Linked DNA regions of Sediminicoccus sp. KRV36. The protein of the gene in region 1 interacts with the protein of each later gene in a pairwise test. Links are inferred from orthologs where the notes say so. Each region holds a gene or a part of one and is shown on either strand. Other genes may lie near its edges. The genes, in order: ssb and LHU95_RS21035.

Region 1 (15,074 bases):
GCCGTGGCGGCTTCCGGCTGCGCGCGAAATGGGAGGTCGAGAAGGGCAAGGGCGGCGCCTGGACCATCCTGATTACGGAAATCCCCTACCAGGTGCAGAAATCCAAGCTGATCGAACAGATCGCGCTGCTGCTGGAGGAGAAGAAACTCCCGCTCCTGGCCGATGTGCGGGACGAAAGCACGGAAGATGTCCGCCTGGTGCTGGAGCCGCGCAACCGCACGGTGGAGCCCGCCGTGCTGATGGAGACGCTGTTCCGCGCGACCCAGCTGGAAAGCCGCTTCAGCCTGAACATGAATGTGCTGGATGCGCACCGCACCCCACGCGTCATGTCCCTGCGCGAGGCGCTGCGCGCCTGGCTGGACCACCGGCATGAGGTGTTGCTGCGCCGGACCAACCACCGCCTGGCCGCCATCGCGCGCCGGCTGGAAGTACTGGATGGCTACCTCATTGCCTATCTCAACCTGGACGAGGTGATCCGCATCATCCGCACCGAGGATGAGCCGCGCCCCAAGCTGATGGCCGCCTTCGGCCTCACGGAAGTGCAGGCGGAAGCCATCCTCAACATGCGGCTGCGCGCCTTGCGCCGCCTGGAGGAAATGGAGATCAAGCGCGAGCACGCGAAGCTCGTGAAGGAGCAGAAGGGCCTGCAGGCGCTGCTCGCGTCCGAGGGCAAGCGCTGGGCCGCCATCGCCGCCGAGATCGAGGAGACGCGCAAGAAGTTCGGCGAGGGCAAGCTGGGTGCGCGGCGCACCGCCATCGGCTCCGGCATGCCGGCCGTGGTGGTGGATGAAAGCGCCTTCATCGAGCGCGAGCCCCTCACTGTGGTGCTGTCGGAAAAGGGCTGGATCCGCGCCCTGAAGGGCCACCTGGCCGAGGATGCGGAGCTGCGCTTCAAGGAGGGCGATGCGCTCGCCTTCCGCCTGCATGCGCAAAGCACCGATCGCCTCGTCATCTTCACCAGCAACGGCAAGGCCTACACCCTGCGCGCCGAGACCCTGCCGCGCGGCCGGGGTGATGGCCAGCCGCTGCGCCTCATGCTCGACCTGCCCAATGAGGATGGCGTGCTGGCCATGTTCCTGCCGGCCGAGAATTCCCGCTTCCTGGTGGCCGCGGCCGATGGCAAGGGCTTCCTGGTGGAAGCCGGCGAGCTGATCGCGGAAAAGCGCACCGGCAAGCAGGTCCTGGTGCTGGAGGGCGCGACGCGCGCCGCCCTCTGTGTGGTGGCCGAGGGCGATCACGTCGCTGTCGTGGGGGATAACCGCAAGCTGCTCGTTTTCCCCATCGAGCAATTGCCGGTCATGACGCGCGGCCGCGGGGTGCAGTTGCAATCCTACAAGGATGGCGGCCTGGCGGATGCCAAGGTATTTACGCGGGCGGAAGGGTTGAGCTGGCGCCTGGGAGACCGGGTGCGGGTGGAGACCGATCTGACCACCTGGCGTGGCAACCGGGCCGGCGCCGGGAAGGCGCCGCCCAACGGGTTCCCGCGCAGCAACCGCTTCGGAAGTTGAATCATGCACCGTGTTTTCCTGGCTGCCCTGCTGATGGCCACCTTTGCCACTCCGGCCTCGGCGCAGCGCACCAGCCCGCATGACGGCATCTATGAGGGAACGCGGCTGCAGGATTGCCAGGCCACCGGGCGCTCCGGTCAGACCCGGGTGACGGGGCAACTGCGGGGCAATCGCTTCGAGATCGCGGGGCTGCCGGGCGATCCGCCGCTGGAGGCCACGGTGGGGCCGAATGGCGCGGTGACGCTGCCGAGTTTCGGCCTGTTCGGCGCCGGGACCGGGCAGATCTTTGAAGGCGCCAATAATGCGCGCCGCTTCACCGGCAGCCATCCCGGGCGGGGGCGCTGCCAGATCCTCTATGAGATGCGCCGGACCTCGACGCGGTTCCGGAACTGAGCATCGCGCGCTGGGGCCGGATGCCTTCGCCTGAAGGCAGGTGGCTCTATTCGGCGTTCACCCGCTCGCCCGTGACGGGAACATCCTCGCCAAGCTTCATCCATTGCCCCTGGATCAGCACCTCGGCCGGCCGGTAGCCGGCCTTGTAGGCCATTTTCCGGCTCTCCGCGACCCAATAGCCCAGATAGACATAGGGCTGCCCGCCGCGCACCGCCTCGGCCAGCAGCCACATCACGGCGAAGGCGCCGAGGCTGCGGCGATCCTCCTCGGGGGCGAAGAAGCTGTAGACGGCGGAGAGACCATCCGAGAGCCAGTCGGTCAGGCAGGCGCCAAGCAGGCGGCCCGTGCTGTCCCGGAATTCGACCAGCCCCGTGGTGATGGGCGTGTCCTCCACCATGGCGCGGTAGTCGTAGAACCCCATCGCCGCCATGTCGCCGCCCGGGTGGCGCGTTTGCTGATAATGCTGGAACAGCGCGAACTGCTCGGCCGTGGCGCGTGCGGGTACGGCGCGCACATCAAGATCCGCGTTGCGGGCGGCGATCTTGCGCTGCGTGCGGTTGGGCACGAAATCGGCGGCGCGGACGCGGATCGGGATGCAGGCGCGGCAACCCGGGCAGACCGGCGAATAGGCGATGTTGTGGCTGCGCCGGAACCCGGCGCGGGAGAGGCGGTCATGCAGCAGCTCGGAATCCGGGCCGCTCAATTCGGTCACGATCTTCCGCTCCGTCCGGCCCGGCAGATAGGGGCAGGGCAGGGGCGTGGTGGTGTAGAAAAATTGCGGGCGGCGGGATCGGGTTTGCAAGGCTGGAGTTTCGGGCTTCGGCGCGGGTTTTTCAATCCCTCTGGCGGGCCCTCCAACGTGCCCTCCGGAGGCCAGGCTGGCCGGACGTTCCTACGTCCGCCGCGTCAATCGCCCGGCCGGATGCCCGAGGCCTGGACGATCGCGCGGAATTTCTCCAGCTCCGCCTGCCAATAGGCGGCAAAGGCGCTCTGCCCACGGAACACGATGGGGGTGGCGATGCGCTGGAACCCTTCCACCACGGCCGGGCGCTGCAAGCCGCGCTCGCAGGCGGATTGCAGCCGATCCAGCGTGGCGGCCGGCGTGCCGGCCGGCGCAAACAGCCCGGCCCAGATGGAATAGACCATGTCGAAGCCCTGCTCGCGCAGGGTGGGCACCTCGGGGAATTCGGCGGTGCGGGCCTCGGCCATCACCCCCACGGCCTGCAGGTTGTTGACGCGCAAGGGGCCAGGCAGGTCGGCATAGACGCTCACATCGCCGCGCAGCAGCGCGATGATCGCCTCCGCACTGCCGCGGAAGGGCACATGGATCATCTCGACATTCGCCTGCCGGGCCAGGGCCACCATGACGATATGCGGGATCGAACCCTGGCCCGCCGAGCCATAGGTGAAGCCGCCGCGCGCCGCCTGCGCCTGGGCCACCAGCGCGGGCACATTGCGGATCGGGCTGTTGGGGGCCGACATCATCATCACTGGCGCGTCGCCCAGCTGGCAGAGCGGCGCGAAATCCGCCACGCGATAAGGCAGGTCACTGCGGAAATGCGGCTGGATGCCCATCGGCCCGGTGGTGGAGAGCAGCAGCGTCTGCCCATCCGGCCGGGCGCGGGCCACTTCCGCAGCGCCGATGGCGCCAGCGGCCCCCGTGGTGTTCTTCACGATGACCTGGGCGCCCAGCAATTCGCTCATTTCGGGCGCCATCAGCCGCGCCATCCGATCAGCCGAGCCGCCCGCGCCGAAATTCACCACGATGGTGATGGGCGCCTGCGCCTGGGCGGCGAGTGGCCAGGTGAGGGCGGCGAGGAGCAGAAGGGTGCGGCGCATGGGGGTCCCCCGGATTTGAGCGCCCAGCATCCCCCGCGTGCCGCACCGCCAGAAGGCCCGCCCTGGGGTGAATCACGGCCGCCAGGCGCCAATTGCCTCAGCCAGGGCGCAGACGTGCCCGCGATTCGGCCATGAGGCACAAGATCTCGAACATCATGGTCGCTCCCACCATGGCGGTGCCGCCGCTCGGGTCATAGGGCGGCGAGACTTCCACCAGATCGGCGCCGACCAGATCGAGGCCTTGCAGCCCGCGCAGGATGCGCATCGCCTCGCGCGGGGTGAAGCCGCCCACCTCGGGCGTGCCGGTGCCGGGTGCGAAGGCGGGGTCAATGCTGTCAATGTCGAAGGTGAGGTAGGTGGGGCCGCCGCCGGCCAGATGGACCGCTTCCGCCGCCACGGCATCGGGGCCCATCCGCTCGCATTCCTCGATGGTCATGATGCGGATGCCCACCTCACGCGCCCAGTCCATGTCATCAGCGGCGTAGAGCGAGCCGCGAATGCCGATCTGCACGATGCGCTTCGGGTCCAGCAGCCCCTCCTCGATGGCGCGGCGGAAGGGTGTGCCATGGGTGTAGCGGGTGCCGCCGAAATAGCTGTCATTCGTGTCGGAATGGGCATCGAAATGCACCATGCCGAGGGGCGCGAGGCCAGGCTCGGCCTGGATGATGCCCCGCAGCAGCGGCAGCGAGAGAAGGTGATCCCCACCCGCCGCCAGCGTCCAGGCCCCCGCCTTGCGGATGGCGGCCACCTGCGCCGTCACCAGGTCCAGCGTCTGCATCAGGTCTGTCGGGTTGGTCTGCAGATCGCCGAGATCGGCCACGCGGCAGAGCGTATAGGGCTCGGTCAGGCTGATCGGATGCACGCGGCGCATGAGGCCTGAGGCCTCGCGCAGCTGGCGCGGGCCGTGGCGTGTGCCGGGCCGGTTGGTGGTGCCGCCATCGAAGGGAATGCCGAAGATCGCGATGTCGAGGCCACTTGCATCCGCCATCACCGGCAGGCGCATGAAGGTGGCGGGGCCGGCGAAGCGGGGAGTGACAGTGCCATCCACCGGGCGGGGCCATTCGGTCATGCGGGAGTCCTTTGCTGCGTCGGCGCAGCTTAGCCGCTGTGGTGGCGTGAGGGCAGGAGGGGGTTGGGTTCGGCCAATTCCGCAGGCATTGCCCCCCGTCTCTCCCCTGCGTGGCGCCTCCGGCAGGCGCGATGGGTTGTTGGCTGCCATCGCTGGCGCGACAGCTTCATGCACGCGGCTGCTGGATCCCGCGAAGCCGGGATCTGGCTTCCCGCCGCTGCGGCGGGATGGCGTCGATGCTTCGCCGCATCTTCAGTCGCCGGGCCGGATTCCCGCCGCCTGCACGATGCCGCGGAACTTCTCCAGCTCGCCCTGCCAGAAGGCGCCGAAATCGCGCTGGTTGCGGAAGACGATGGGGGTCGCCAGCCGCTGGAAGCCCTCGATCACGGCAGGGGAGCGCAGTGCGCGCTCGCAGGCGGCCTCCATGCGCGCCAGGAATTCGGGCGGCGTGCCGGCGGGGGCGAAGATGCCGGACCAGATGGAATAGACCATGTCCAACCCTTGCTCTCGCAGTGTGGGCGTGTCCGGGAATTCCGCCGTGCGGCGCTCGGCCAGGATGGCGATGGCCTGCAGGTTGTTGGCGCGCAGCGTGCCCGGCTGATCGGCGAAGATACTGACATCGCCGCGCAGCAGCGCCGTCACCGCCTCGGCATTGCCGCGATAGGGGATGTGGGTCATCGGCACGCCTGCCGCCCGGGCCAGCGCGACCGTGGCGATATGCGGCAGCGAGCCCGGGCCGGTGGAGGCGAAGTTGAAGCCGCCATTCGCCTCACGCGCGCGGGAGACCACTTCCGCCAGGCTGCGCAGCGGGCTGCCCGGTGCGGACATCACCACCACGGGCGTGTCGGCCACCTGGCAGATCGGCGCGAAATCGGCCGGGCGATAGGGAAGGTCGGCGCGGAAATGCGGCTGGATCGCCATGGCGCCGATGGGCGAGAGCAGCAGCGTGGCGCCATCCGGCCGGGCGCGGGCCACTTCCGCCGCGCCGATGCCCCCGGCCGCGCCGGCGCTGTTCTTGATCAGCACCTGGGTGCCCATGGCGGCCGAGAGCTCGGGCGCCAGCAGCCGCCCCATCAGGTCCGAGGGGCCGCCCGCCACGAAATTCACCACAAGGGTGATGGGCGCCTGGGCCGAGGCGAGGGAGGGCAAGGCAAGCACCAGCAGCGCAAAGGCGGCGAGGAGGCTTCGCATGGTCGTTCTTCCCTGTGTTTTCGGCGGCTCGGGCCGCTCTGTGCCAAAGCCTAGATCAGGACGGGCAAAGGCGGAAACCTCCCATCGGGCCGCCGCGCCTGATATGCTGTTGCCATGTCCCTCCTGCTCACCGGCCGGCCCGGCAAAGGCTTTCGCGAGACGGCCTTCTTCCAGCCGCGCTCGGTGTGGTTCCGCGCCGACCCCGAATTGCCGGAATCGGCCGTCCTGGCCCGCAACCTGGCGGCGGGCGGCTTTCACGGCCAATTGATGGGCGATGGTTTCGCCACGCCCGAGGGCACGCCGGACCTGGCCGTCCTGTGCGTCCGGCCCGAGGCGCAGGCCACGGAGCTCGCGCGGATTGCCGCCATGGGCTGCTTCGTGGCCATCGTGCCGACCGCCGCTCCGGGCCTTGCCGCCATGGCCGCGCAAGCCGGCGTGCAGGCGGTGGGCGAGCGCAGCTTCGGCCTCGCCCTGCCCGGCATCGGCCTGAACGCCACGCTGTCGCATCTGCCGATCCGGCCTGGGAAACTGGCGCTCATGGCGCAATCCTCGGCCATTGCGCGCGCCGTGATCGACTGGGCCGCGGCCGAGGGGCTGGGCTTCAGCCACATCATCGGCATCGGTTCCAATGACGGGCTCGGCTTTGCTTCCGGGCTCGACTGGCTGGCGCGTGATACCGGGACGGCCTGCGTCATGCTGGAAATCCGCCGCATCAAGCAAAGGCGCTTCTTCGTCTCGGCGGCGCGGGCGGTGGCGCGGACGCGGCCGGTGCTGGCGCTGCGCGCGGGTGGCCGCATGGATGACCCGAGCGGCATCGCCGATGGCGTGATGGCCGCCGTGCTGCGCCGCGCCGGCGTGCTGCGCGCCGAAGGCTTCGAGGAATGGCTGGCCGCGGCCGAAACCCTGGCCCGCACCAAGCCGCGCGGCGGGGCGGGCCAGGCGGACCGGATTGCCATCCTGGCCAATGGGCTGGGTGTGGCGCGGCTCGCGGCGGATGCCGCACTGGGGCATGGGCTGCGCCTGGCGGAATTCAGCGCGGCAACCCAGGCCGCACTCGGCCCGCTGATCCCCGAGGGGTGGGAGGTGCGCAACCCGCTCTCGCTCGGCAGCCGGGCCGGGGCGGGGCTGGCCCAGGCCGCCCGGCTGCTGGCTGGTGCCGCCGAGGTGGATGTGGTGATCGCCCTGCATGCGCCGGAGCAGGACGCCGCCCCCATCGAGGCCTTTGCCACCGCCGCGCGCGGCAATCGTGGCGCGCCCATCCTGCTCGGCTGGGCGGGTGAGGCGAGCGCCCAGGGCGAGCGCGCGGCACTCTCCGAAGCAGGGCTGCCGGTCTTCAACACGCCCGAGGGCGTGGTGCGCGGCGCCGCTCACCTGGCCGCCGAGCGCCGCAACCGCGCGACGGCCGCGGAACTCCCGGCCTCGGATGTGCTGGAATTGACGCCCGACCGGCCTGTGGTGCGCGCCTTGTTCGCGGCGGTGCGCGCGGCTGGCCGGCTGGAGCTGTTCGAGGATGAGGCGCTGGCCGTGCTGGCCGCCTATGGCATCGCGACCTTGCCGCCGCGCATCTGCACGACCCCGACGGAAGCCGCCGTGGCGGCCGTGGCACTCGGCCCGCCCGTGGCGCTCAAGGCGCGCGCCCTGCTGCGCCACAAGAGCGAAGCGGGCGGCGTGGTGCTGAACCTGCGGCATTTCGACAGCGTCCGCGCGGCCGCCGAACTCATGGCCGAGGAGGTGCCGCGGCGTGCGCCGGGTGTCGCGATGGCGGGCTTCCTGGTGCAGCGCATGGCGCGGCGCGGCGGCATGGAGTTGCGCCTGCGCCTGGCCGAGGATGCGATGTTCGGCCCCTGGATCGGCTTCGGCCAGGGCGGCACCACGGCCGAGATCGCGGCCGATGAAGCGCTGGACCTGCCGCCGCTCAATCTCTCGTTGGCGCATGGCCTGATCGCGCGCACCAGGCTTGCGCGGCTGCTGCCGGGCTTTCGCGACCGGCCACCGGTGCATGAGCCGGCCATCGCCGACGCGCTGGTGCGGATCAGCCAGCTGCAGGTGGATTTCCCCGAGATCGCGGCACTCGACGTCAATCCGCTTTTTGCCGATGCCTCGGGCGTGCTGGCGGCGGATGCCGCGATCCGGCTGCGGGCGGCGGGGGAGGCGGCGCTCTTTGCCATTCCGCCCTATCCGGCGGAGCTGGTGGCGGGCTTCACCGGGCGCGATGGCAGCCTGTTCGAGGTGCGGCCCATCCGCCCGGAGGATGCCGCGGCGCAAGGCGCCTTCTTCCTCGAATTGCCGCCCGAGGATGTGCGGTTTCGCTTCTTCTCCACCATGAAGGAATTGCCGCCCGCCATGCTCGCCCGCCTGACGCAGATTGATTACGGGCGGGAGATGGCCTTCATCGCCACGCGGGAGGGGCGGAATTTCGGCACTGCCCGCGTGATCCGCGAAGGAAGCGGCAACGCCGCCGAATTCGCCGTGGTGGTGAGCCCGGCGGCCAAGGGCACCGGGCTGGCGCGCCACCTGATGGAACGCGCCATGGATTGGGCACGGGCCGAGGGGATCACGGAACTGGTCGGGCATGTGCTGGCGGACAACGCGCCCATGCAGGGCTTCATGCGCAAGCTGGGCTTCACGCTGCGCCGCAGCCTGGACGATGCCGACATCATGCTGGCGACGAAGCTGCTTTGATTCGGCCTTGATTCGGGCGTGGTCGCGCCTTGCGGCGATGCTTTTCTCTCCCTCAGCGACAGATGCAACCCCGTCGCTTCCGGAGGCCGTCATGGCCAAGCTTTTTTCCCAATCCCCCCTGGTCCGCGTGGCCGGTGCCATCCTCCTGCTGACGACGCTGAGCGCCTGCGTCGGGCCGCATCATCGCGGCCAGTATGGCGGCGGCGGCTATGGCCGCTCCTATGCCTATCAGCAGCCGGTGTATCGCGGGGGCTACAACCCCGGCTGGCAGGGCGGCCATCAGCGTGGCTGGCGCTGAGGCGTGCCCAAGCGCGGGGTGACTAGGCTGGCCACCCCGCGCCACGGCGGAATGGCCGATGCCACAGGCGGCCATCGGCGCCGGCGATCGGGCTGATCGGCGCCGTGCCATTGCCGCGGCCGGCACAAGGCCGGCATGGTCACGGCTTGAAGGAGACCATGGTCATGAAAGCTTCCCCTGTCGCGATGTTCGCTGCTGGTTTCATCGCGGGCGGGATCGTCCTTGGCGGGGTCGTTGCCCATGCCCGTATCGTGACGTTGAACTCCGCCATCGCCGGGGTCCTGCCGAATTCCGAAGGCAGCCTGTTCTGCGTGACGGCATCATCCGTGCTGCGGCCGATCACAGGCGTCTACCGCCAGACCAGCGTGAATGCACCGGGCGGCGTGTCCTACGGCGCGACCTTGCGCTGCCCTGCCTGATCTTCGCGGCAGCGGCCCGGGGGGGGTTATGCCTTGCGCGCGCGCTTCGCTTTTGCCGCTACGGGTCCATGCCGTGCCAGGATGGGCTTGAGAAAGCGCCCCGTATGGCTCTCGGGGTTGGCCGCGATATCCTCCGGCGTGCCGGAAGCTACCACGCGCCCCCCGCCCTCACCGCCTTCGGGGCCGAGGTCGAGCACCCAATCGGCCGTCTTGATGACCTCCAGATTATGCTCGATCACCACCACAGTGTTCCCGGTATTCACCAGCGCGTGCAGCACATCGAGCAGCTTGCGCACATCCTCGAAATGCAGGCCGGTTGTCGGTTCATCCAGAATGTAGAGCGTGCGGCCGGTGGCGCGGCGCGAAAGCTCCTTGGCGAGCTTGATGCGCTGCGCCTCGCCGCCCGAAAGTGTCGTCGCCTGCTGGCCGAGATGGATGTAGCCCAGCCCCACCTCCTCCAGCATGCGCAGCTTTTCGTGGATGCTGGGCACGGCCGAGAAGAACTCGCGCCCCTCCGTCACGGTCATGTCCAGCACATCGGCGATGGACTTGCCGCGGAACTTCACTTCCAGGGTTTCGCGGTTGTAGCGCTTGCCCTTGCAGGTGTCGCAGGTGACGTAGACATCGGGCAGGAAGTGCATCTCGATCTTGATGACGCCGTCGCCCTGGCAGGCCTCGCAGCGGCCGCCCTTCACGTTGAAGCTGAAGCGGCCGGGCTTGTAGCCGCGGCCGCGTGAATCCGGCAGCTCGGAAAACCAGTCGCGGATCGGGGCAAACAGGCCGGTGTAGGTGGCCGGGTTGGAACGTGGCGTGCGGCCGATGGGCGACTGGTCAATATCAATCACCTTGTCCACCAGCTCGATCCCCTCGATGCGCTGGTGCGGTGCCGGCACGACGGAGGCGCCCATCAGCTTGCGCGAGAGGCCGTTGAACAGCGTCTCGATCACCAGCGTGGATTTGCCGCCGCCCGAGACGCCGGCGACGGCGGTGAAGGTGCCGAGCGGGAATTCGGCGGTCACGTCCTTCAGGTTGTTGCCCGTGGCCCCCACCACGCGCAGCAGGCGCTTCTTGTCGAAGGCGCGGCGTTGCGCCGGCATCGGGATTTCGCGGCGCCCCGAGAGATAGGCGCCGGTCAGGCTGTTGGGGTCGGCCGTGACTTCCTCGGGCGTGCCCTGGCTGACCACGGTGCCGCCGGCCTTGCCCGCACCAGGGCCGATATCCACCAGGTAATCGGCGCTGCGGATCGCATCCTCGTCATGCTCGACGACGATGACGGAATTGCCGATGTCGCGCAGCCGCCGCAGCGTCACCAGCAGGCGTTCATTGTCGCGCTGGTGCAGGCCGATGCTGGGCTCATCCAGCACATAGAGCACGCCCGTCAGGCCGGACCCGATCTGCGAGGCCAGGCGAATGCGCTGGCTCTCGCCGCCCGAGAGCGTGGCGCTGCTGCGCGAGAGCGAGAGATAGTCGAGCCCCACATCGTTGAGGAACTGCAAACGGTCCTCGATCTCGCGCAGGATGCGGCGGGCGATCTCCTGGCGCTGCGGTGTCAGCGTCGGCATCACGGCGCCGAACCAGTCCCGCGCACGCCGGATCGACAGCGCCGAGGCCTCGCCGATGTGGCAGCCCGCGACCTTCACGGCCAGGGACTGCGGCTTGAGGCGATGGCCATGGCAGACATGGCAGGGGCGATCGGCCTGGTAGCGCGCCATATCCTCGCGCACCCAGGGGTTGTCGCTTTCGCGGAAGCGGCGTTCCAGGTTCTTGATCACGCCCTCGAAGGGCTTTTGCACCTCATAGGCGCGCAGGCCGTCCTTGTAGCGCAGCGTGACGGGCTCGGTGCCGGTGCCGTGCAGGATCGCGTTCTGCGCCTCGGGCGGCAGCTCCTCCCAGGGCTTTTCCATGCCGATCTTGAGGTGCTTGGCGAGGCTGACCAGCGTCTGGTCATAATAGGGGCTGCTGGCATTGCCGGCCCAGGGGACGATGGCGCCCTCCTTCAGGCTCAGCGCCGGGTTGGGGATGACGAGTGCCGGGTCGAAGAAGCTTTCCGTGCCCAGGCCGTCACAGGTGGGGCAGGCGCCCTGCGGCGAGTTGAAGCTGAACAGCCGGGGCTCGATCTCCTCGATGGAGAAGCCCGAGACGGGGCAGGCGAATTTCTGGCTGAACACGGTCCGCTCGCCGCCATCGGCGTCGGCGCTGGCGCCGCCAGAAACGGTCTCGGCATAGGCAATGCCATCGGCCAGCGCCAAGGCTGTCTCGAAGCTGTCCGCCAGGCGCTGCGCCAGACCGTCCCGCACCACGACGCGGTCCACCACCACGTCAATATCGTGCTTCAGCTTCTTGTCGAGCTTCGGCGCCTCGCTGATCAGAGTGAGGGTGCCGTTGATCTTCACCCGCTCAAAGCCGCGGCGCTGATATTCCGAGAGCTCCTTGCGGTATTCGCCCTTCTTGCCGCGAATCACCGGGGCGAGGATCAGCAGCCGCGTTCCCTCGGGCATGTTCATCACGCGGTCCACCATCTGGCTGACGGTTTGCGCTTCGATCGGCAGGCCCGTCGCGGGCGAATAGGGCACGCCCACCCGCGCCCAGAGCAGGCGCATATAGTCGTGGATTTCCGTCACCGTGCCGACGGTGGAGCGCGGATTGTGCGAGGTGGTCTTCTGCTCGATGGAAATCGCGGGTGAAAGCCCCTCGATGCTGTCCACATCCGGCTTCTGCATGAGTTGCAGGAATTGCCGCGCATAGGCGCTGAGCGATTCGACGTAGCGCCGCTGCCCCTCCGCATAGATCGTATCGAAGGCGAGAGAGGATTTGCCCGAACCCGAAAGCCCGGTCAGCACCACCAGCTTGCCGCGTGGCAGGTCCAGATCCACCGATTTAAGATTATGCTGGCGCGCGCCGCGAATCCGGATGAGGTCAGCCTTGGGCGGCCCCGCTTTGGCCAGTGGGGCAGGGGGCGCGTCGCGCGGCATGGAAAGCACTCCGGGGGATAATGTTCGCGTTGTGTTCTGGGCGGTTTTGCACCATATCGTGGGGGAGTGCAAAGCCGAGGGCCGGGGCTGGCCCGGCCTCTTGGGAAAAGCTAGGTTCCGACACCGATTTGCAAGGAGGCTTGGCCCATGGCCGGCATCAATAAGGTTATTCTTCTGGGGCGCCTTGGCAAGGATCCCGAGGTGCGGAACTTCCAGAATGGCGGCAAGGTCGTGAAATTCGGCTTGGCGACCTCGGAGCGCTACAAGGACCGCGAAGGCAATCAGCAGGAACGCACCGAGTGGCATGACGTCGAAATCTACAATGACCGGCTGGGCGACGTCGCGGAGAAGTACCTGAAGAAGGGCAGCGAGGTTTACATCGAAGGCCAGATCGAGACGCAGAGCTTCACCGACAAGGACGGCAATGAGCGCAAGACGAAGCGCATCGTGCTCCGCCAGTTCCGCGGCGAATTGCAGCTGGTCGGCGGCCGCGCCTCGGGTGGCGGCGATATGGGCGAGGAACGCAGCTATTCCGGCGGCGGCGGTGAGCGCAGTTCGGCCCCGGCGCGGGCAGGCGCGCCGCGCGCGGGGTGGGATTCGGGGAAGAAGCCGGATATGGATGATGATATTCCCTTCTGAGGGATTGCGAGGGGCTTTGCCCCCCTCGCCCCCCAGCAGGGGACCAGTCCCCTGCACCCCATTTGTTGAAGGTGCAGGAAACTAAGTTTCCTGCCGGGGTCCAGGGGCAGAGCCCCTGGCCTTAAACCCAGGACCAAGATTCTTTGAGCGACGAAATCCCCAAGCCCCTGGACGTGGCCCCCATCGCCCTCGAAGAGGAGATGCGCCGCTCCTACCTCGACTACGCGATGTCCGTCATCGTCAGCCGCGCGCTGCCCGATGTGCGCGATGGCCTGAAGCCGGTGCATCGCCGCATCCTGTTTGCCATGCATGAGGCCGGCTACACGCCGGACAAGCCGCACCGCAAATCGGCCCGCGTGGTGGGTGACGTGATGGGCAAGTATCATCCGCACGGGGACAGCGCGATCTATGACGCCATGGTGCGCATGGCGCAGGGCTTCTCGATGCGCGTGCCGCTGGTGGATGGCCAGGGCAATTTCGGCTCGATGGATGGCGACCCGCCGGCGGCCATGCGCTACACCGAGGTCCGCCTCGCCAAGGCCGCCGGCGCGCTGCTGGAGGGCATTGACGAAGACACGGTGGATTTCACGCCGAACTACGACGAAAGCGCCAATGAGCCGCGCGTCCTGCCGGCCGCCTTCCCGAATTTGCTGGTGAATGGCGCGGGCGGCATCGCCGTCGGCATGGCGACCAACATCCCGCCGCACAACCCGACCGAGGTGATTGACGCCACGCTCAAGCTGGTGGCCGAGCCAGAGACGACGCTCGAAGAGCTGATGGCCATCATCCCCGGCCCGGATTTCCCGACGGGTGGCATCATCCTCGGCCGTGCCGGCATCCGCTCGGCCTTCGAGATGGGGCGCGGCTCCATCCCGCTGCGCGCCGATTGCGTGATCGAGGAGATGAAGGGCCAGCGCCAGGCCATCATCGTCAACGAAATCCCCTACCAGGTGAACAAGTCGGTCCTGATCGAGCGCATCGCCGAACTGGTGCGCTCCAAGCTGATCGAAGGCATCACCGACCTGCGCGATGAGAGTGACCGCTCGGGCCTGCGCATCGTGATCGAGCTGAAGCGCGAAGCCGTGGCGGAGGTGGTGCTGAACCAGCTCTACCGGATGACCTCGCTGCAGATCAGCTTCCCGGTGAATTTCCTGGCACTCAACGGCGGCCGCCCGCAGCAGATGGGCATCCGTGACGCGCTGCTGGCCTTCATCGCCTTCCGCGAGGAGGTGATCCTCCGCCGCTCGCGCCATCGGCTCATGAAGGCGCGGGAACGCGCGCACAACCTGGTGGGCCTCGCCATCGCGGTCGCCAATATCGACGCGGTGATCCGCCTGATCCGCGAGAGTGCGGATGCGGCCTCGGCCCGCGTGGCGCTGATGGCGCGGGACTGGCCGGCGGCCGATGTCGCCCCCCTGGTGGCGCTGGTGCAGGATGAGGGCAATGAGCTCTCGCCCGAAGGCACCATGCGCCTGACGGAAGCCCAGGCGCGCGGCATCCTGGAACTGCGCCTGCAACGCCTGACCGGGCTTGAGCGCGAGAAGATCGACGCGGAACTCAAGGAAGTCGGTGCCCGCATCGTGGAACTGCTGGAAATCCTCTCCAGCCGCCCGCGCCGCATGGAGGTGATGACCGAGGAGTTGCTCGCCGTTCGCGCCACGCTGCATTCGCCGCGGCTGACGCGGATCGTGGATTACGCGGCCGATATTGACGATGAGAGCCTGATCGCGCCGGCCTCGATGATCGTGACGCTGACGCGCGATGGCTATGTGAAGCGCACGCCGCTCGATGTGTTCCGCTCGCAGCATCGCGGTGGGCGCGGGCGCAGTGCCGCCTCGACGCGCGCCGATGATGTGGTGGTGCGCAGCTTCGTTGGCCACACGCACCAATGGGTGCTGTTCTTCACCAGCCGCGGCATCGCCTTCCGCGAGAAGGTCTGGCAGCTGCCCGAGGGCGGCACCGGCGGCAAGGGGCGTTCCCTGCGCCAGGTGCTGCAACTGCAGGAGAACGAGACGGTCACGGCCGTGCTGCCTCTGCCGCAGGATGAGAGCCTGTGGGAGCATC
Region 2 (15,258 bases), 800 kb from region 1 along the record:
TTCGCCCATCTCCTCCACGATCGCGGTGAATCGCGCCGAAAGCACGGCCAGCGTCACGGGGTCCATGGGGTGCAGCTCCATCTTGGCGGGGCGCCCAGCGTGGCGCATCCTGGCGGGAACCAAAAGGGGAGGACGACGCATGAGTCTCACAACACTGGCCACGGGCCTGCGTTTCCCGGAAGGTCCCGTGGTGCTGCCGGATGGCTCCATCGCGCTGGTCGAGATCGAGGCGCAGGTGATCTCGCGCATCGCCCCCGATGGCACGCGCAGCATCATCGCACGCCCCGGCGGTGGCCCGAACGGCCTGGCCGCCGGGCCGGACAACACCCTCATTCTTTGCAACAATGGTGGCTTCACCTGGCATGAGGAGCCGGACATCCTCCGCCCCTCCGGCACCGCGCCCGACTATACGAACGGCCGCATCGAGGTGGTGGACATCGCCACCGGCAGCGTGCGCCTGCTCTATGACCGCTGCGGCGACGTCATGCTGAAAGGGCCGAACGACCTGCAACTCGACGGCAAGGGCGGCTTCTGGTTCAGCGATCTCGGCAAGGTCCGCGCTCGGGATCGTGACCATGGCGGCGTCTATTGGGCGGCGCTGGATGGCAGCAAGATCATCGAGGCCGCCTTCCCGATCTTCGGCGGCGCCAATGGCATCGGCATCAGCCCGGATGGCGAGAAACTCTACGTGGCCGAAACCGAAACCGGTCGCCTTTGGGCCTTCGACATCATGGGGCCCGGCCATCTGCGCAAGAACCCCTGGCCCAGCACAAGTGGCGGCTCATTGCTGTGCCAGTTCCCGGGCTTCCGGCGGCTGGATAGCCTGGCCATCACAGCGGCGGGAAACATCGTCGTCGCCACGCTGGTCTCGGGGGAAATCACGACCGTGTCGCCCGCCGGGGAGATCCTGGATATCCAAAAAATGCCGGAACGGATGCCGACCAATATCTGCTTCGGCGGAGCGGATATGAACACCGCCTACATTACGCTGTCCAACACAGGCAAATTGGTCAGCACGCCTTGGCCGGAGCCAGGACTGAAGCTTCCCTACTGAGCATCAAGGGGCTCTGCCCCTTGGACACCGGCAAAGGCCTAGGCCTTTGCAATCCTCAACCAAGCGCCGCCACGCCGGGCAGTTCCTTGCCTTCCAGCCACTCCAGGAAGGCACCGCCGGCGGAGGAGACATAGCTCATCCGCTCGGACACGCCGGCATGGCGCAGTGCGGAGACCGTGTCGCCACCGCCACCCACCGAGCGCAACTGCCCCGCCTCGGTGAGGCGCGCGACCTCGTGAGCCACCGCCACCGTAGCCGCATCAAACGGCGCGATCTCGAAGGCGCCAAACGGCCCGTTCCACACCAGCGTCTTCGCCGTCGAAAGCCGCTTCACAACATCGGCCACCGTGGCAGGCCCGACATCCAGCGCCATCATATCCGCCGGCACGCCATCCAGCCCCACCACGCGGTTGGGCGAATGCGCGGCAAAGCCCTCGGCCACCACCAGGTCCAGCGGAAGGACGATCTCACAGCCACGCGCCTTGGCGCCGGCCAGGATCTCGCGCGCCGTCTCATGCATCTCGGCCTCCTGGAGCGACTTGCCAACGGCATGCCCCTGCGCGGCCAGGAAGGTATTGGCCATGGCGCCGCCAATCACCAGCACATCCACCTTGGAGGACAGGTTGCCCAGCAAATCAAGCTTGGTGGACACCTTCGCCCCACCCACGATGGCGACGACCGGCCGCTGCGGATTGCCGAGTGCGGCATCCAGCGCTTCCAACTCCTGCTGCATCAGCCGGCCGGCATAGGCCGGCAGCAACCGTGCCACGCCCTCGGTGCTGGAATGCGCGCGATGCGCGGCGGAGAAGGCGTCATTCACAAACACGTCCGCAAGCTTGGCGAGGCCCGCGGCAAGGCCAGCGTCGTTCTTCTCCTCGCCCGCGTGGTAGCGGGTGTTTTCCAGCAGCAGCACCTCGCCATCCTTGAGCGCGGCTGCGGCGGCCTCGGCATCGGCGCCGATGCAGTCATCGGTGAAGGCGACCGGCTTGCCGAGCGAGGCGGAGAGGGCCGCCTGCATCGGCTTCAGCGACATTTCCGGCACGCGCTTGCCCTTCGGTCGGTCGAAATGCGAGCAGACGATCACCCGCGCGCCCTTGGCGCAGAGTTCCGCGATGGTGGGGCAGAGGCGCTCGATGCGCGTCATGTCCGTGATCTTGCCGTCCTTCACTGGGAGGTTCAGGTCGGCACGCAGCAGCACGCGCAAGCCGCGCGGATCCAGGTCATCAAGGGTGCGGAAGGCCATCAGGATCTCTCACTTGCGGCAGGGGTCTGGGGAGACACTGTCTCCCCAGTTTCTTGACTTAAAGCTTGCCGTAATACGCGGCCGTATCCGACATGCGGTTCGAGAAGCCCCACTCATTGTCATACCAGGACATCACGCGCACCAACCCGCCATCCACCACCTGCGTCTGCGTCGCATCAAAGGTGGACGAATGCGGGTCATGGTTGAAGTCGATCGAGACCAGCGGCGCCGTGTTGTAGCCCAGGATGCCCTTCAGCGGCCCGCTTTCGGAAGCGGCCTTCATCACGGCGTTGATCGCCTCCTTCGTCAGGCCCTCGGTCTTGGCCGGCACGAAGTCGAGCGAGACGAGTGAGACATTCGGCGTCGGGATACGGATCGCGGTGCCGTCCAGCTTGCCCTTCAGTTCCGGCATGACGAGGCCCACCGCCTTGGCCGCACCCGTCGAGGTCGGAATGGCGGAGACGGCGGCGGCGCGGGCGCGGTGCAGGTCCTTGTGCAGCGTGTCCACCGTGTTCTGGTCACCGGTATAAGCGTGGATGGTGACCATATAGCCGCGCAGGATGCCGAAATTGTCGTGCAGAACCTTGGCGATGGGCGCCAGGCAGTTGGTGGTGCAGGAGGCGTTGGAGACGATCTTGTCCTCGGCCGTCAGCGTCTCATGGTTCACGCCGTAGACGATGGTCTTGTCGGCGCCCTCGCCGGGGGCGGAGATCAGCACCTTGCGAGCCCCGGTGCCGAGCAGCAGCGAGGCCTTGTCGCGCGCGGTGAAAATGCCGGTGCATTCGGCGGCAATGTCGACGCCATCCCATTTCAGCTTGGCGGGGTCGCGCTCGGCCGTCACCTTGATCGGGCCCCAGGTCTTGCCGTGGGCCTTGATGGTGATGCTGTCGCCGTTGACGATGACCTCGCCGGGGAAGCGGCCATGGACGCTGTCGAAGCGGAACAGGTGCGCATTCGCATCGACCGAGCCGAGGTCGTTGATGGCCACGAATTCCACATCATCCCGCGCGCTCTCGCAGGCGGCGCGCAGCACGAGGCGGCCGATGCGCCCGAAGCCGTTGATGGCAATCTTCACCGTCATGTTCTTGGTCCTTATCCCAGAAGCTTCTTGGCCGTCGCGACAATGGCGGGGGCCGTGATCCCGAAATGCTCGAAGAGTTTCTCGGCCGGCGCCGAGGCGCCGAAGCCGTTCATGCCGACAAAGGCGTTCGTCCAGCGCTCCCAGCCGAAGCCGATCCCGGCCTCGATGCCGATGCGCGGCGCGGTGCCCAGCACGGCCGCGCGGTAGTCCTCATCCTGCTGGGCAAACAGCTCCCAGCTGGGGAAGGAGACAACGGCGGCCTGGATGCCCTGCTCGGCCAGGGTGGCGCGCGCGGCGATGGCCAACTGCACTTCGCTGCCGGTGGCGATGAGCGTCACGTCGCGCGCGCCCTCCGCCTCCGCCAGCACATAGGCGCCGCGGGCGGAGCGGTTTTCGCCGGCATCCTCGCGCAGCGCCGGCAGCGCCTGGCGCGAAAGGGCAAGCACCGAGGGGCCTTCCGTGCGCCGCAGCGCGAGTTCCCAGCACTCGGCCGTTTCCATCGCGTCGGCAGGGCGGAAGACGGCAAGGTTGGGGATGGCGCGCAGCGAGGCGACGGTCTCGACCGGCTGGTGCGTCGGCCCATCCTCGCCGAGGCCGATGCTGTCATGCGTCAGCACATGGATGACGCGCTGATGCATCAGCGCGGCCAGGCGGAGTGCGGGCCGCAGGTAGTCGGCGAAGATCAGGAAGGTGCCGGAATAGGGGATGATGCCGCCATGCAGCGCCATGCCGTTCATGGCGGCGGCCATGCCATGCTCGCGCACGCCCCAATGCACGTAGCGGCCGTTGAAGTTGCCCGGCCCGACGGCGGGCACGCCCTTCACATCGGTGTTGTTGGAGCCGGTGAGGTCGGCACTGCCGCCCACCATTTCGGGCACCGCCGGCACCAGGGCGCCAAGCGCGCGCTGGCTGGCGATGCGGCTGCCGATCTTGGGCTTCTCGGTCGCGAAGGTGGCGCGGAGCGCGTTCAGCGCTTCGTTCCAGTTCTCCGGCAGCTTGCCGGCCATGGCGCGCTCGAAATCCACGCGCATCGGGTGCTTGGCCAGGCGCTTCAGCCAGGAGCGGCGCGTGCCGGCCGAGCGGCGGCCCGCCTCTTCCCAGCGGGCCTTTAGCCCGTCCGGGATGGTGAAGGCTTCCTCGTTCCAGCCCATCGCCGATTTCGCGCCGGCGATCTCGTCCGCACCCAGCGGCGCGCCATGGCTGCCCGCCGTGCCGGCCTTCTTCGGCGCCGCGAAGCCGATGATGGTGCGGCAGGCGATGATGGTGGGCTTCTTGCTGCGCTGCGCCACGGCCATGGCGGCGGCCAGCTGCGCGTGGTCATGCCCATCCACCCGCTTCACCGCCCAGCCATAGGCCTGGTAGCGCTTCAGCACATCCTCGCTGAAGGAGAGCGCGGTGTCGCCGTCAATGGAGATGTGGTTGTCGTCCCAGAGGACGGTCAGCTTCTCCAGCCCCAGATGCCCGGCCAGCGCCGCGGCCTCATGGCTGATGCCCTCCTGCAGATCACCATCTGAGCAGATCACCCAGGTGCGATGATCCACCAGCGATTTGCCAAAGCGCGCGGCCAGCATGCGCTCGGCCATGGCCATGCCGACGGCGGTGGAAATGCCCTGGCCGAGCGGGCCGGTGGTCATTTCGATGGCTGGGTGCTCGCCATATTCCGGGTGGCCGGCGGCGGCGGAATGAAGCTGCCGGAAGGTCTTGAGCACCTCCATTTCCATGCCCGCATGGCCGGTCAGGTGCAGCAGGCTGTAAAGCAGCATGGAACCATGCCCGGCCGAGAGCACGAAACGGTCCCGATCCGGCCAGCGCGGGTCGGCCGCGTCATATTTCAGGAAGCGGGTGAAGAGCACGGTCGCTGCATCGGCCATGCCCATGGGCATGCCGGGATGACCGGATTTGGCCTTTTCCACCGCATCCATGGCGAGGACACGGATGCAATCCGCCATCCGTCGCTCCTCCGTCACGGGAAGTGCCAGGATCGCAGCCTGGGCGGCGAGAGCGAGGTTCGGGGAGTTGCTGGGGGAGTCGAGACTGGCCAAGGTTCACGGTGCCCTTACGTTGCGCGCGGCTATAGAGCGCGGTGCGAGGGGGGGCAAGTTTGCGCCCTCACAAAAACCCCACCGGGTCCACATCCACCTGCACCCTGACCTCGCGCGGCAGGGTCGCCCGGGCCAGCCAATCCGCCAGCACCGCCTGCACCCGCACGCCACGCGCCGCCTTGAGCAGCAGGCGGTGGCGATAGCGCCCGCGCAGCAGGGCCAGCGGCGCCGGTGCCGGCCCCAGCACCTGCAGGCCCGGCCCGACCGGCGCCGCCAGCCCCATTTCCCGCGCCCCCCGCTCGGCCGCGCGGGCATCCTCCGAGCTGATGATCAGCGCCGCGAGCCGGCCATAGGGTGGCCAATGGCCGGGTTCGCGCTGCGCCGCCTCGGCCTTGAGAAAGCCCGGGAAATCATCCCGGATCAGCGCCTGCATCACCGGATGCTCGGGCGAGAAGCTTTGCAGCAGCACGCGGCCAGGCTTGTCCTCGCGCCCTGCCCGGCCGGCCACCTGGTGCAGCAGCTGCATGGTCCGCTCGCCCGCCCGCAGGTCGCCGCCGCCCAGGCCAAGATCGGCATCCACCACGCCAACCAGCGTGAGATGCGGGAAATGCCAGCCCTTGGCGACGATCTGCGTGCCGATGATCAGATCCACCTCCCGCGCCTCGATCTGGCGGGCCGCCTCGGCCGCGGCGGCGGGGCCGGGGATGGTGTCGCTCGCCATCACCAGGCGCCGGGCCTCGGGGAACAGCTCGGCCACCTCCTCCTGGATGCGTTCCACGCCGGGGCCGATGGGCACCAGCGAATGCTCCACGCCACATTCGGGGCAGGCGGGGGGTGTAGGCGCCGTATGGCCGCAATGGTGGCAGAGCAGCCGGCGCTGGGCGCGATGCTCGACCAGCCAGGCGGTGCAGTTCGGGCATTGCATCCGGTGCCCGCAGGCCCGGCACAGCGTGAGGGGCGCATAGCCGCGGCGGTTGAGGAACAGCATGGCCTGCTCCCCCCGGGCCAGGGTTTCCGTCATGGCCGTGACCAGCGGGGGGGCGAGGAACCGACCACGCTCCGGAGGGTGCTGGCGCAGGTCGATCGCCTCGATCAGCGGCATGGCCGCCCCGCCATGCCGGACCGGCAGCCCCAGGCGGCGGTAGCGCCCGGCCTCGGCATTGGTGACGCTCTCCAGGCTGGGCGTGGCACTCACCAGCACGCAGGTCGCACCTTCCAGCCGGGCGCGCACCACGGCCATGTCCCGCGCGTGGTAGATCACGCCCTCCTCCTGCTTGAAGGCGGTCTCATGCTCCTCATCCACCACGATCAGGCTGAGATCGGGGAAGGGCAGGAACAGGGCCGAACGCGCGCCGACCAGCACGGGGGCGGTGCCTTCGGCCACGGCGCGCCAGGTCACGCGGCGGGTGCGGGGCGAAAGCTCGGAATGCCAGAGCGCCGGCGGGGCGCCGAAGCGGCGCTCGAAGCGCGCAAGCCATTGGGTGGAAAGCGCGATTTCCGGCAGCAGCACCAGCGCCTGGCGGCCCTGCCGCAACGTCTCGGCGATCGCGTCGAGATAGACCTCCGTCTTGCCCGAGCCGGTGACGCCTTCCAGCAAGGTCACGCCGAAGCCCCGCGACTCGACCGCTTCGCGCAGGGCCGCGGCGGCGCTGGATTGCTCCGGCCGCAGATCGGGCGGGGCGAAATCCGGCAGGGGGCGCGGAAAGGCGGCTGCGCGCGGCATCAGGCGGGGCGCGATCAGCCCGGCCGAGGCGAGGCCCCGCACCACGCCCATCGAAACCCCCGCCAGCCGGGCGATTTCCACCCCGGGCAAGGTGAGGCCACCCAACGCCTCCAGCGCCCTGGCGCGATCCGGCGTGATGCGCCCCTCGGCCCCTGCCACGCGCTGCCAGCCCGTGGCGGCGGCCGGCTCCTCCAGCGCGGCGGGCGCGCTCATCGCCATGCGCAGCACCGCGCCAGGGGGAGAGAGCGTATAGGCCGCAACCCAATCCACCAGCCGGCGCAGGGGCGCGCCCATCGGGGGTGCGGGCTTGATGGCGATCACGGCGCGCAGGCGGCCCTCGGCCACATGTTCCTGGTCCGGCGCATCATCCCACACCACGCCGAGCGAGGTCCGTCCGCCCAGTGGCACTTCCACGAAGCTGCCCGGCCCGGCCACCAGCTCCGGCGGCAGGCGGTAGTCATAGGCACCCTCCAGCGGGAGCGGCAGCAGAACGCGAAGACGGCGCCCCGCACGTTCCGGCGCGACCTCTCGGGCCTCGGACTTTTGGGCCCCGGCCTTTCGGGAAGGTGTCGCCATGGGCTATTCCCTTCGCGACGGGGCGGCCGATGGTCAATCCCCGACCTCCGATTCGCCGCTCGCTCAAGGATAACTCGTGATGAAATTCTTTGTGGATACTGCCGATGTCGCCGAAATCCGTTCCCTTATCGGCACGGGCTTCATGGATGGCGTCACCACCAATCCCAGCCTGATCGCCAAGTCCGGCCGCAAGATGAGCGAGGTCATCGCCGAGATCTGCGCGCTGACCGAGGGTCCCGTCTCGGCCGAGGTGACGGCCACGGATCACGAGACGATGCTGAAGGAGGGCCGCTATCTGCGTGGCATCGCCAAGAATGTGGCGGTGAAGGTGCCGCTGACGGAAGCCGGGCTGCGCACCTGCAAGGTGCTCTCCGATGAGGGCACGCCGGTCAATGTCACGCTTTGCTTCTCGGCCAACCAGGCCTTGCTGGCGGCCAAGGCGGGGGCGGCCTTCATCTCTCCCTTCGTCGGCCGGCTGGATGATATCGGCCAGGATGGCATGGGGCTGATCGCCGATGTGGTGCAGATCTACAAGAACTACAGCTTCAGGACGGAGGTGCTGGTCGCCTCGATCCGCCATCCCATCCATGTGCTGCAATCGGCCAAGCTGGGGGCCCATGTCGGCACCATGCCGCCGGCGGTGATCCGCAGCCTGCTGAAGCACCCGCTGACCGATCGTGGCCTGGAGGCCTTCCTGGCCGATTGGGCGAAGACTGGGCAAAGCATCCTGTGAGCGCGGCCCCGCCCGAGGCGGCGGCCGTGGAGGCATTCCTCCAGGCCCATCCGGATTTCCTCGCGGCGCGGCCGCAGCTCTACGCCATCCTGACCCCGCCCCGCCGCATCCATGGCGAGGCGGTGGCCGATCACATGGACGCCATGATCCAGGCCGGCCGCCAGGAATGGCGCGGGCTGCTCGAAGCGGGGCGCACCCGCGGCGCCTTCGCCGCCAAAGTGGCCGAGGCGGTGCTGGCCCTGATCGCCAGCAAGGACGCCGAAGATTGCCTGCGCCATGAATGGCCCGCCCATCTCGGGCTGGAATCCTGCCGCCTGGTGCCCCACGCGGCGGGCCCCTTACCCGGCCTGGGCCTGATCGTGCGCGATGTGGCCGTGGCCAGCACGGCGCTGCATGGCGAGCAGGCGCCCCTCATCACGCGTGAGGCGTTGCTGCGCGCGGGGGAGTACACGCTGGCGCTGGGCGCGCGTGACGCGGCAGACCTGCCCAATGAGCCGGAATCCCTGGCCTTCCTCGCGCGTGCGCTCGCCGCCGCCATGGCGCGATGACGGGCGAGGCCGCCCGCACCGAATTCCTCACCTGGCTCGCCACGGAGCGGCGCGCCAGCCCGCATACGCTGGAAGCCTATGGGCGCGATATCGCTGACCTGCTGGGCTTCCTGACGCGGCATCTGGGTGCCGAGCCCGACCTCGCCGCACTCGGCGCCATGCGCCCGGCGGATTTGCGCGGCTTCCTCGCCACCCGCGCCAAGGCGGGTGCGGGCAATGCCACGCGCGCCCGGCAATTGGCCGCCATCCGCAGCTTTCTGCGCTTCCTCGCCCGGCGGCATGGCATCGCGCCCCTGGCCATCGCCGGCATGCGCGGACCCAAGCGCGTGCAGCCCGTGCCACGCGCGCTGAACCGCGCCGATGCGCGGGCCGCAGGGACGGAGATCGGCGATGTGCACCACCCGGAGCGGCCGGAATTCCAGGCGGCCCGCGATGTGGCGCTGTTCACCCTGCTTTATGGCTGCGGGCTGCGCATCAGTGAGGCGCTGGGGCTTTCCATCGCAGACGCGCCCTTGCCGGGCAGTGATGCGGCCCTTCGCATCCTCGGCAAGGGCGGCAAGCAGCGGATGGTGCCGGTGCTGCCGGTGGTGCGCCAGGCCATTGCCGCCTGGATGGTGCATCGCGCCGGCGCCGAGCCTGATGCGCCGCTCTTTTTGGGGGCGCGCGGCAAGCGGCTGGACCCGGCGGTGGCGCAGCGGACCCTGCGGGATTACCGCCGCCTCGCCGGGCTGCCGGAACACGCCACCCCCCACGCCCTGCGGCATTCCTTCGCCACGCATCTGCTCGCCGGCGGCGCCGATCTGCGCGCCATCCAGGAGTTGCTGGGCCATGCCAGCCTGTCCACCACGCAGCGCTATATCGCCGTGGATGCGGAGGGCCTGCTCGCCACCTGGCGCATGGCGCATCCGCGCGCCGATTGACCGGCGGGCCCGCACAGCCCCATTTTAGCGCATCATTCTTCGAGGGCCCGCCATGCATTCCCTTCCGGCTGCCAGCACGGCACCCCGCATGCGTGGCCACGCATGACCGAGGCCGCACATCCACAGGGGCTGAAGGCGCGGCTGCTGCATGAGCTGCGGGAATATGGCAGCATCTTCCTCTACCTCTACATTTCCTTCGCGGTGGTGATCTTCTACCGGGATGCGGTGCTGCGCGCCGAGGGCATTGCCCTGGCCTCCTTTGGCTTCGCCTTCGTGAAGGCGCTGGTGCTGGCGAAGTTCATGGTGCTGGGCCAGGCCGCCCGCATCGGCGAGCGGCGGCGCGGGCGTTTGCTGTTCGGCGTCGTGTTGTGGCGCACCTCGTTGTTCCTGCTGCTGCTGGTGGGGCTGAGCATGATCGAGGAGGTGGTGGTCGGCCTGTTTCACGGGCGCGGCGCACTCGCTTCCATCCAGGAAATGGGCGGCGGCAATCTGCGGGAAATGCTGGCCACGGCGCTGCTCCTCTGGGTGATCCTGCTGCCCTATTTCGTGCTGCGCGTGATCGGCGAAGTGTTGGGCAAGGGCGAGCTCTGGCGGATATTTTTCGCGCGGCGGTGAGGGTTGAGGCGGCGCGGTCCGCTGCGGGTGGGAGCCTTTGGCCGCAGCCGTTTCACAGAAAGCCAAGACGGTGAAACGCCGCCTGGCTTTTGCTTTCACGCATTGTCCAGTGCGCCGTGCGAAGCCGCACGGCTTGGAAATGCGCTAGCGATTGGCCCGCGCCACCACCGCCTCGAACAGCACCTGGCAGCCGGCTTCGGCTTCCTCCGGCAGGATGCTCTCCGCCTCGTTGTGGCTGAGGCCATCCTTGCAGGGGGTGAAGATCATCGCCGTCGGCACGCGCCGTGCCACATAGACGGCGTCATGCCCGGCGCCGGAAATGATCTCACGCGCCGGATAGCCGAGCCGCGCGGCGGCCTGGCGCACCAGATCCACGCAGGCCGGATCAAAGGGCTGGGCCGGGATGTCGAACAGCTTCGTCAGCTCCAGGCGGCAACCATTTTGCGCCACCAGCGCCGCGGCGGCGGCCGGGAAGCTCGCCATCAGCGCCTGGACCTCAGCATCCAGCGGGTGGCGGAATTCGATGCTGAAGCGCACCTCGCCCGGCACCACATTGCGGCTGTTCGGCAGCACCTGAAGCTGGCCGATGGTGCCGCGCCCCTCCTCACCGCGCGCGCGCATCAGATCATCCACCAGGGCGATCACGCGCGCCGCCGCCACCAGCGCATCGCGCCGCGCGGAGGGGGGCGTGGTGCCGGCATGGGCGTCCTGGCCGATGATCACCGCGTCGTACCAGACCTGGCCCTGGGCACCGGTGACGATGCCGATCTGCTTGCCCTCGCGCTCCAGGATCGGGCCTTGCTCGATATGCAACTCGAAATAGGCATCGGCCGGAAAAGGCGCGGCGGGGTGCGGGCCCTTGTAGCCGATGGAATCCAGCGCGGTGCCGACATCCACGCCCTCGGTGTCGGTGAAGCCATAGGCCTCCTCCAGCCCGAAAATCCCGGCCCAGACGCCGCTGCCCATCAGCGAGTGGCCGAAGCGGCTGCCTTCCTCATCCGTCCAGTTCACCAATTCGACCGGCGCTTCGGTGGTGATGTTGAGGTCGTTCAGCGAGCGCATGACTTCGAGGCCGGCGATCACGCCCAGGGCACCGTCGAATTTGCCGCCCGTGGGCTGGCTGTCCAGGTGGCTGCCGAACAGCACCGGCAGGCGCTTCGCGTCCCGCCCTTCGCGGCGAGCGAACATGTTGCCCATGGCGTCCACGCGCATGGTCAGGCCCAACTCGTCGCACCATTGGGTGAAGCGCTGGCGGCCGGCCTTGTCCACCTCGGTGAGGGTCAGGCGCTTCACGCCGCCCTTGGGTGTCGCGCCGATTTCGGCCATGGCCATGAGGGTGTCCCACAGGCGTGGGCCATTGATCTTCTGATTTGTGCTCATGGCGTCACAATACCTGGAAACCCACCGCCCTGAACATGGCCGCCCCTTCGCCGCCGGCGAAGCCGATGAAGGCCCGCGCGCCTTCAGGGTCCGCCGCGCGGGCCGCCACCGCCGCGACATAGGGGGTGATCAGTTGCGCGCTCTCCGGCAGGGGGGCCACCAGCACGGCCCCGGGCTCGGCCAGGATTTCGCTGGCCTGGGTGATGACCAGCCCCACCTCGCCGCGCGCCACCGCCTGCACGGCGGCGAGGCCACGCGCGAAGGGAATGCGCGGGGCGGTGCTGCCCAGCCGGTCCAGCAATGCGGCCACATGCCGCCCGCTGGTCGCCCCCGCCGCGCCGTCGCTGAGCCCGATGCTGGATGCCGCACGCAGGATGGCCGCAAGCTCCGCCTCATCGCGCATCTGCGGCACCGGCAGCCCTCGCCGGATGGCGAGAGCGAGGCGCATCCGCCCCATCTCCCGCCGCGAATCCGCCAGCGCGAACCCATCGCGGATCAGCGCATCCAGCGCGGGGGCGGCGTTCAGCACCACATCCACCGCTTCCCCCGCGCGCAGCCGCGCCGCCACCTGGCCGCCATTGCCGGTCTCGGTGCGGATGGCGCGGCCGGTGCGCGCCGTCAGCGCATGGGCAATCCGCTCGATCGGCGTCTCGGTGGCGCCGGTGCCCAGCACGAAGAGCGGCGGCCGGGGTTGCGCCAAGGCGGGTGTGGCGAGGAGGAGGGGGAGGGTGCGGCGAAACATCATCCGCGCAGCCTTGCCCCAAGTGCCGGGGACTGCAACTGATAGGAAATGGCCCATGCTCTCGACACCGCCCCCGCCCTGCTCCGCAATTCCGAACTCGACCGCGCCGAGGTGCGCCAGGCGCGGGTGGACCTCGCCGCCTGCTTCCGCATGGCGGCGAAGCTCGGCCTGCAGGAGGGGATCTGCAATCACTTCTCCTTCGTGGTGCCCGGCCGCGATGACCTGATGCTGGTGAACCCCTATGGCCATGCCTTTGCCGAAGTGACCGCCTCCAACCTCGTCATCTGCGATTTCGAGGGGCGGGTGGTGGCTGGCAGCGGCGTGCCGGAAGCGACGGCCTTCTACATCCATGCGCGCCTGCATCTGAAGCATCCGCGCGCCAAGGCCGCCTTCCACACCCATATGCCCAACGCCACCGCCCTCTCGATGCTGGAGGGGCCACCGCTGGTCTGGGCAGGGCAGACGGCGCTGAAATTCTACGGCCGCACCCTGGTGGATGAGGATTACAACGGCCTCGCCCTGGATGAGCGCGAGGGCGACCGCATCGCCGCGGCCCTGGGCGATGCGGATATCGTCTTCATGAAAAATCACGGCGTGATGGTCGTCGGCCCCAGCATCGCCGAAGCCTGGGATGACCTTTACTACCTGGAGCGCGCGGCCGAGGTGCAGCGCCTGGCGATGGCGACGGGGCGCGTGCTGAAGCCCGTGCCGGAAGCCGTGGCCCGCGCCACCTATGAGCAGATGCGCGAGGGCGACCGGGAGAGTGCGCGGCTGCATCTGGAGAGCATCAAGCGGCAGCTCATGAAGGAGCAGCCTGACTTTGCGGATTGAGGGGCGCTGCCCCTCAAACTCCCCGGCAAGAACCTCAGCTTCTTGCATCTCCGAGCAAGGCGAACCCGGGGAAGGTGTTCCCTGATGGGATCACCTCACGGCCGGCGGGGCGCGGCACGCTTGTTGCCGGCATAGGGGCGCTTGGGCGCGCCACCCGCCGGCGGGACATAGGGGCCGCTGCGCCGCGGCGCGCTCTCATGCGCGCCAGGCGCCTCGGCGGCCTCCACCTTGATATGGGCGTCGTCACGCCCGGGCTTGGCGGCCGCATGGGCAAAGCGGCTGGCGGCATAGGGCGCCACTTCGAAGCGCGTCTCGCGGTCCAGGATGCGGATGCGGCCGATCTCCTCACGCGTCACATGGCCGCGATGGCAGAGGAAGGGCAGGATCCAGCGCGGATCGGCGTCATGGCTGCGGCCCACATTCATGCGGAACCAGACGCCTTCGCCCACCTCGGTCGGTGCGGGCATGGTGCGTGGCTGCGGCGCGGGCCGCGCTTCGGCTGCGGCGAGTTCCTCGGGCGCCGGCAGGGGGGCGCGCAGCTGCTTCACCAAGGCGGCGGCGACGGCTTCGGGCGAGCGGCCTTCCAGCAGGCGGCGGCCCAGCGACATGTCGGTCTCATCGGCCTCGGCATCGAGCATCTCGATCCCGGTGGCCAGAATCCGCTCGCCATCCTTGGCGTGGATCTCGGCGGCGGTGGGCGCGCCGGACCAGGCGGCCTTGAGCTTGGCCGCCATCAGCAGGCGCTCGGCCAGGCGGCGCTTGTTGTGCGGGACAATCAGCGCGGAGATGCCCTTCTTGCCCCCGCGGCCGGTGCGGCCCGAGCGGTGCAGCAGCGTCTCGGGGTCATTGGGCAGGTCGGCGTGGATCACCAGCGCGAGGTCGGGCACGTCAATGCCGCGCGCCGCCACATCGGTCGCCACGCAGACCCGCGCGCGGCCATCGCGCAGCCCCTGCATGGCCCGCGTGCGCTCGGCCTGGGAGAGTTCGCCGGAGAGGGCCACGGCCGAGAAGCCGCGCTCCACCAGATTGCCATGCAGCCGCGCCACGGCGGCACGCGTGGTGCAGAAGACCAGCGCGGTGCGCGGGTCGAAGAAGCGCAGCGTGTTGACGACAGAGCGCTCCATCTCGCCTGGCGCCACGGAGAGTGCGCGGTATTCGATGTCGCTGTGCTGCGTGCCCTCATTGGCGGCGGCGATGCGCAGCGCATCCTTCTGGAAACCCTTGGCCAGCTGCGCGATGCCGCGCGGCACGGTGGCCGAGAAGAGCAGCGTGCGGCGCTCGGCCGGCATGGTCTCCAGGATGGCTTCCAGATCCTCGCGGAAGCCGAGGTCGAGCATCTCATCCGCCTCATCCAGGACCACGGCGCGGATGGTCTGCGGCTTGAGGTTGCCGCGCTCCAGATGATCCCGCAGGCGCCCGGGCGTGCCGACAACGATGTGGGCGCCATGGGCCAGTTGCCGGCGCTCGGTTATCGGGTCCATGCCGCCGACGCAGGCAACGATGCGCCCGCCGGCCTTGGCATAGAGCCAGGTGAGTTCGACCTGAACCTGCAGCGCCAATTCCCGCGTGGGTGCGACGATCAGCGCCAGGGGGGTGGCGGAGTGACCCAGGCGCTCCGCCCCGGCCAGCACATCACCCGAGATGGCGAGCCCATAGGCGACCGTCTTGCCCGATCCGGTCTGCGCCGAGACGAGCAAGTCGCGTCCGGTCGTCTCCGGGTTGAGGACGGCGGCCTGGACGGCGGTCGGCTCGGCATAGCCGCGTTCGGCA

Evidence for each region.
Region 2: the proteins of ssb (region 1) and LHU95_RS21035 interact in binary tests that used the Escherichia coli proteins (3 or more experiments, as listed by UniProt). The link is inferred for Sediminicoccus sp. KRV36 from one-to-one orthologs.

Annotation. Positions count from the first base shown.
Region 1 is NZ_CP085081.1:3,609,389-3,624,462, reverse strand. What follows is about bases 11,497-14,264. They hold ssb (single-stranded DNA-binding protein), read left to right. Parts: upstream 11,497-12,518; coding sequence 12,519-13,010; downstream 13,011-14,264. Other genes in these bases: gyrA (DNA gyrase subunit A), read left to right, coding at 13,211-14,264; uvrA (excinuclease ABC subunit UvrA), read right to left, coding at 11,497-12,371. In the rest of the region: parC (DNA topoisomerase IV subunit A), read left to right, coding at 1-1,508; LHU95_RS17085 (hypothetical protein), read left to right, coding at 1,512-1,901; LHU95_RS17080 (arginyltransferase), read right to left, coding at 1,948-2,703; LHU95_RS17075 (tripartite tricarboxylate transporter substrate binding protein), read right to left, coding at 2,808-3,740; speB (agmatinase), read right to left, coding at 3,838-4,809; LHU95_RS17065 (tripartite tricarboxylate transporter substrate binding protein), read right to left, coding at 5,062-6,000; LHU95_RS17060 (GNAT family N-acetyltransferase), read left to right, coding at 6,115-8,682; LHU95_RS17055 (hypothetical protein), read left to right, coding at 8,774-8,980; LHU95_RS17050 (hypothetical protein), read left to right, coding at 9,127-9,399; more of uvrA, read right to left, coding at 9,426-11,496; more of gyrA, read left to right, coding at 14,265-15,074. UniProt on the Escherichia coli protein: Plays an important role in DNA replication, recombination and repair. Binds to ssDNA and to an array of partner proteins to recruit them to their sites of action during DNA metabolism. Acts as a sliding platform that migrates on DNA via reptation.
Region 2 is NZ_CP085081.1:4,408,639-4,423,896, forward strand. Bases 5,104-8,055 are described here. They hold LHU95_RS21035 (primosomal protein N'), read right to left. Parts: upstream 7,720-8,055; coding sequence 5,488-7,719; downstream 5,104-5,487. Other genes in these bases: tkt (transketolase), read right to left, coding at 5,104-5,420; fsa (fructose-6-phosphate aldolase), read left to right, coding at 7,799-8,055. Outside these bases: LHU95_RS21010 (hydantoinase B/oxoprolinase family protein), read right to left, coding at 1-66; LHU95_RS21015 (SMP-30/gluconolactonase/LRE family protein), read left to right, coding at 140-1,054; LHU95_RS21020 (phosphoglycerate kinase), read right to left, coding at 1,110-2,297; gap (type I glyceraldehyde-3-phosphate dehydrogenase), read right to left, coding at 2,356-3,378; more of tkt, read right to left, coding at 3,390-5,103; more of fsa, read left to right, coding at 8,056-8,452; LHU95_RS21045 (hypothetical protein), read left to right, coding at 8,449-9,000; LHU95_RS21050 (tyrosine recombinase XerC), read left to right, coding at 8,997-9,920; LHU95_RS21055 (hypothetical protein), read left to right, coding at 10,023-10,535; LHU95_RS21060 (Zn-dependent hydrolase), read right to left, coding at 10,680-11,915; LHU95_RS21065 (substrate-binding domain-containing protein), read right to left, coding at 11,920-12,657; LHU95_RS21070 (aldolase), read left to right, coding at 12,706-13,488; LHU95_RS21075 (DEAD/DEAH box helicase), read right to left, coding at 13,584-15,258.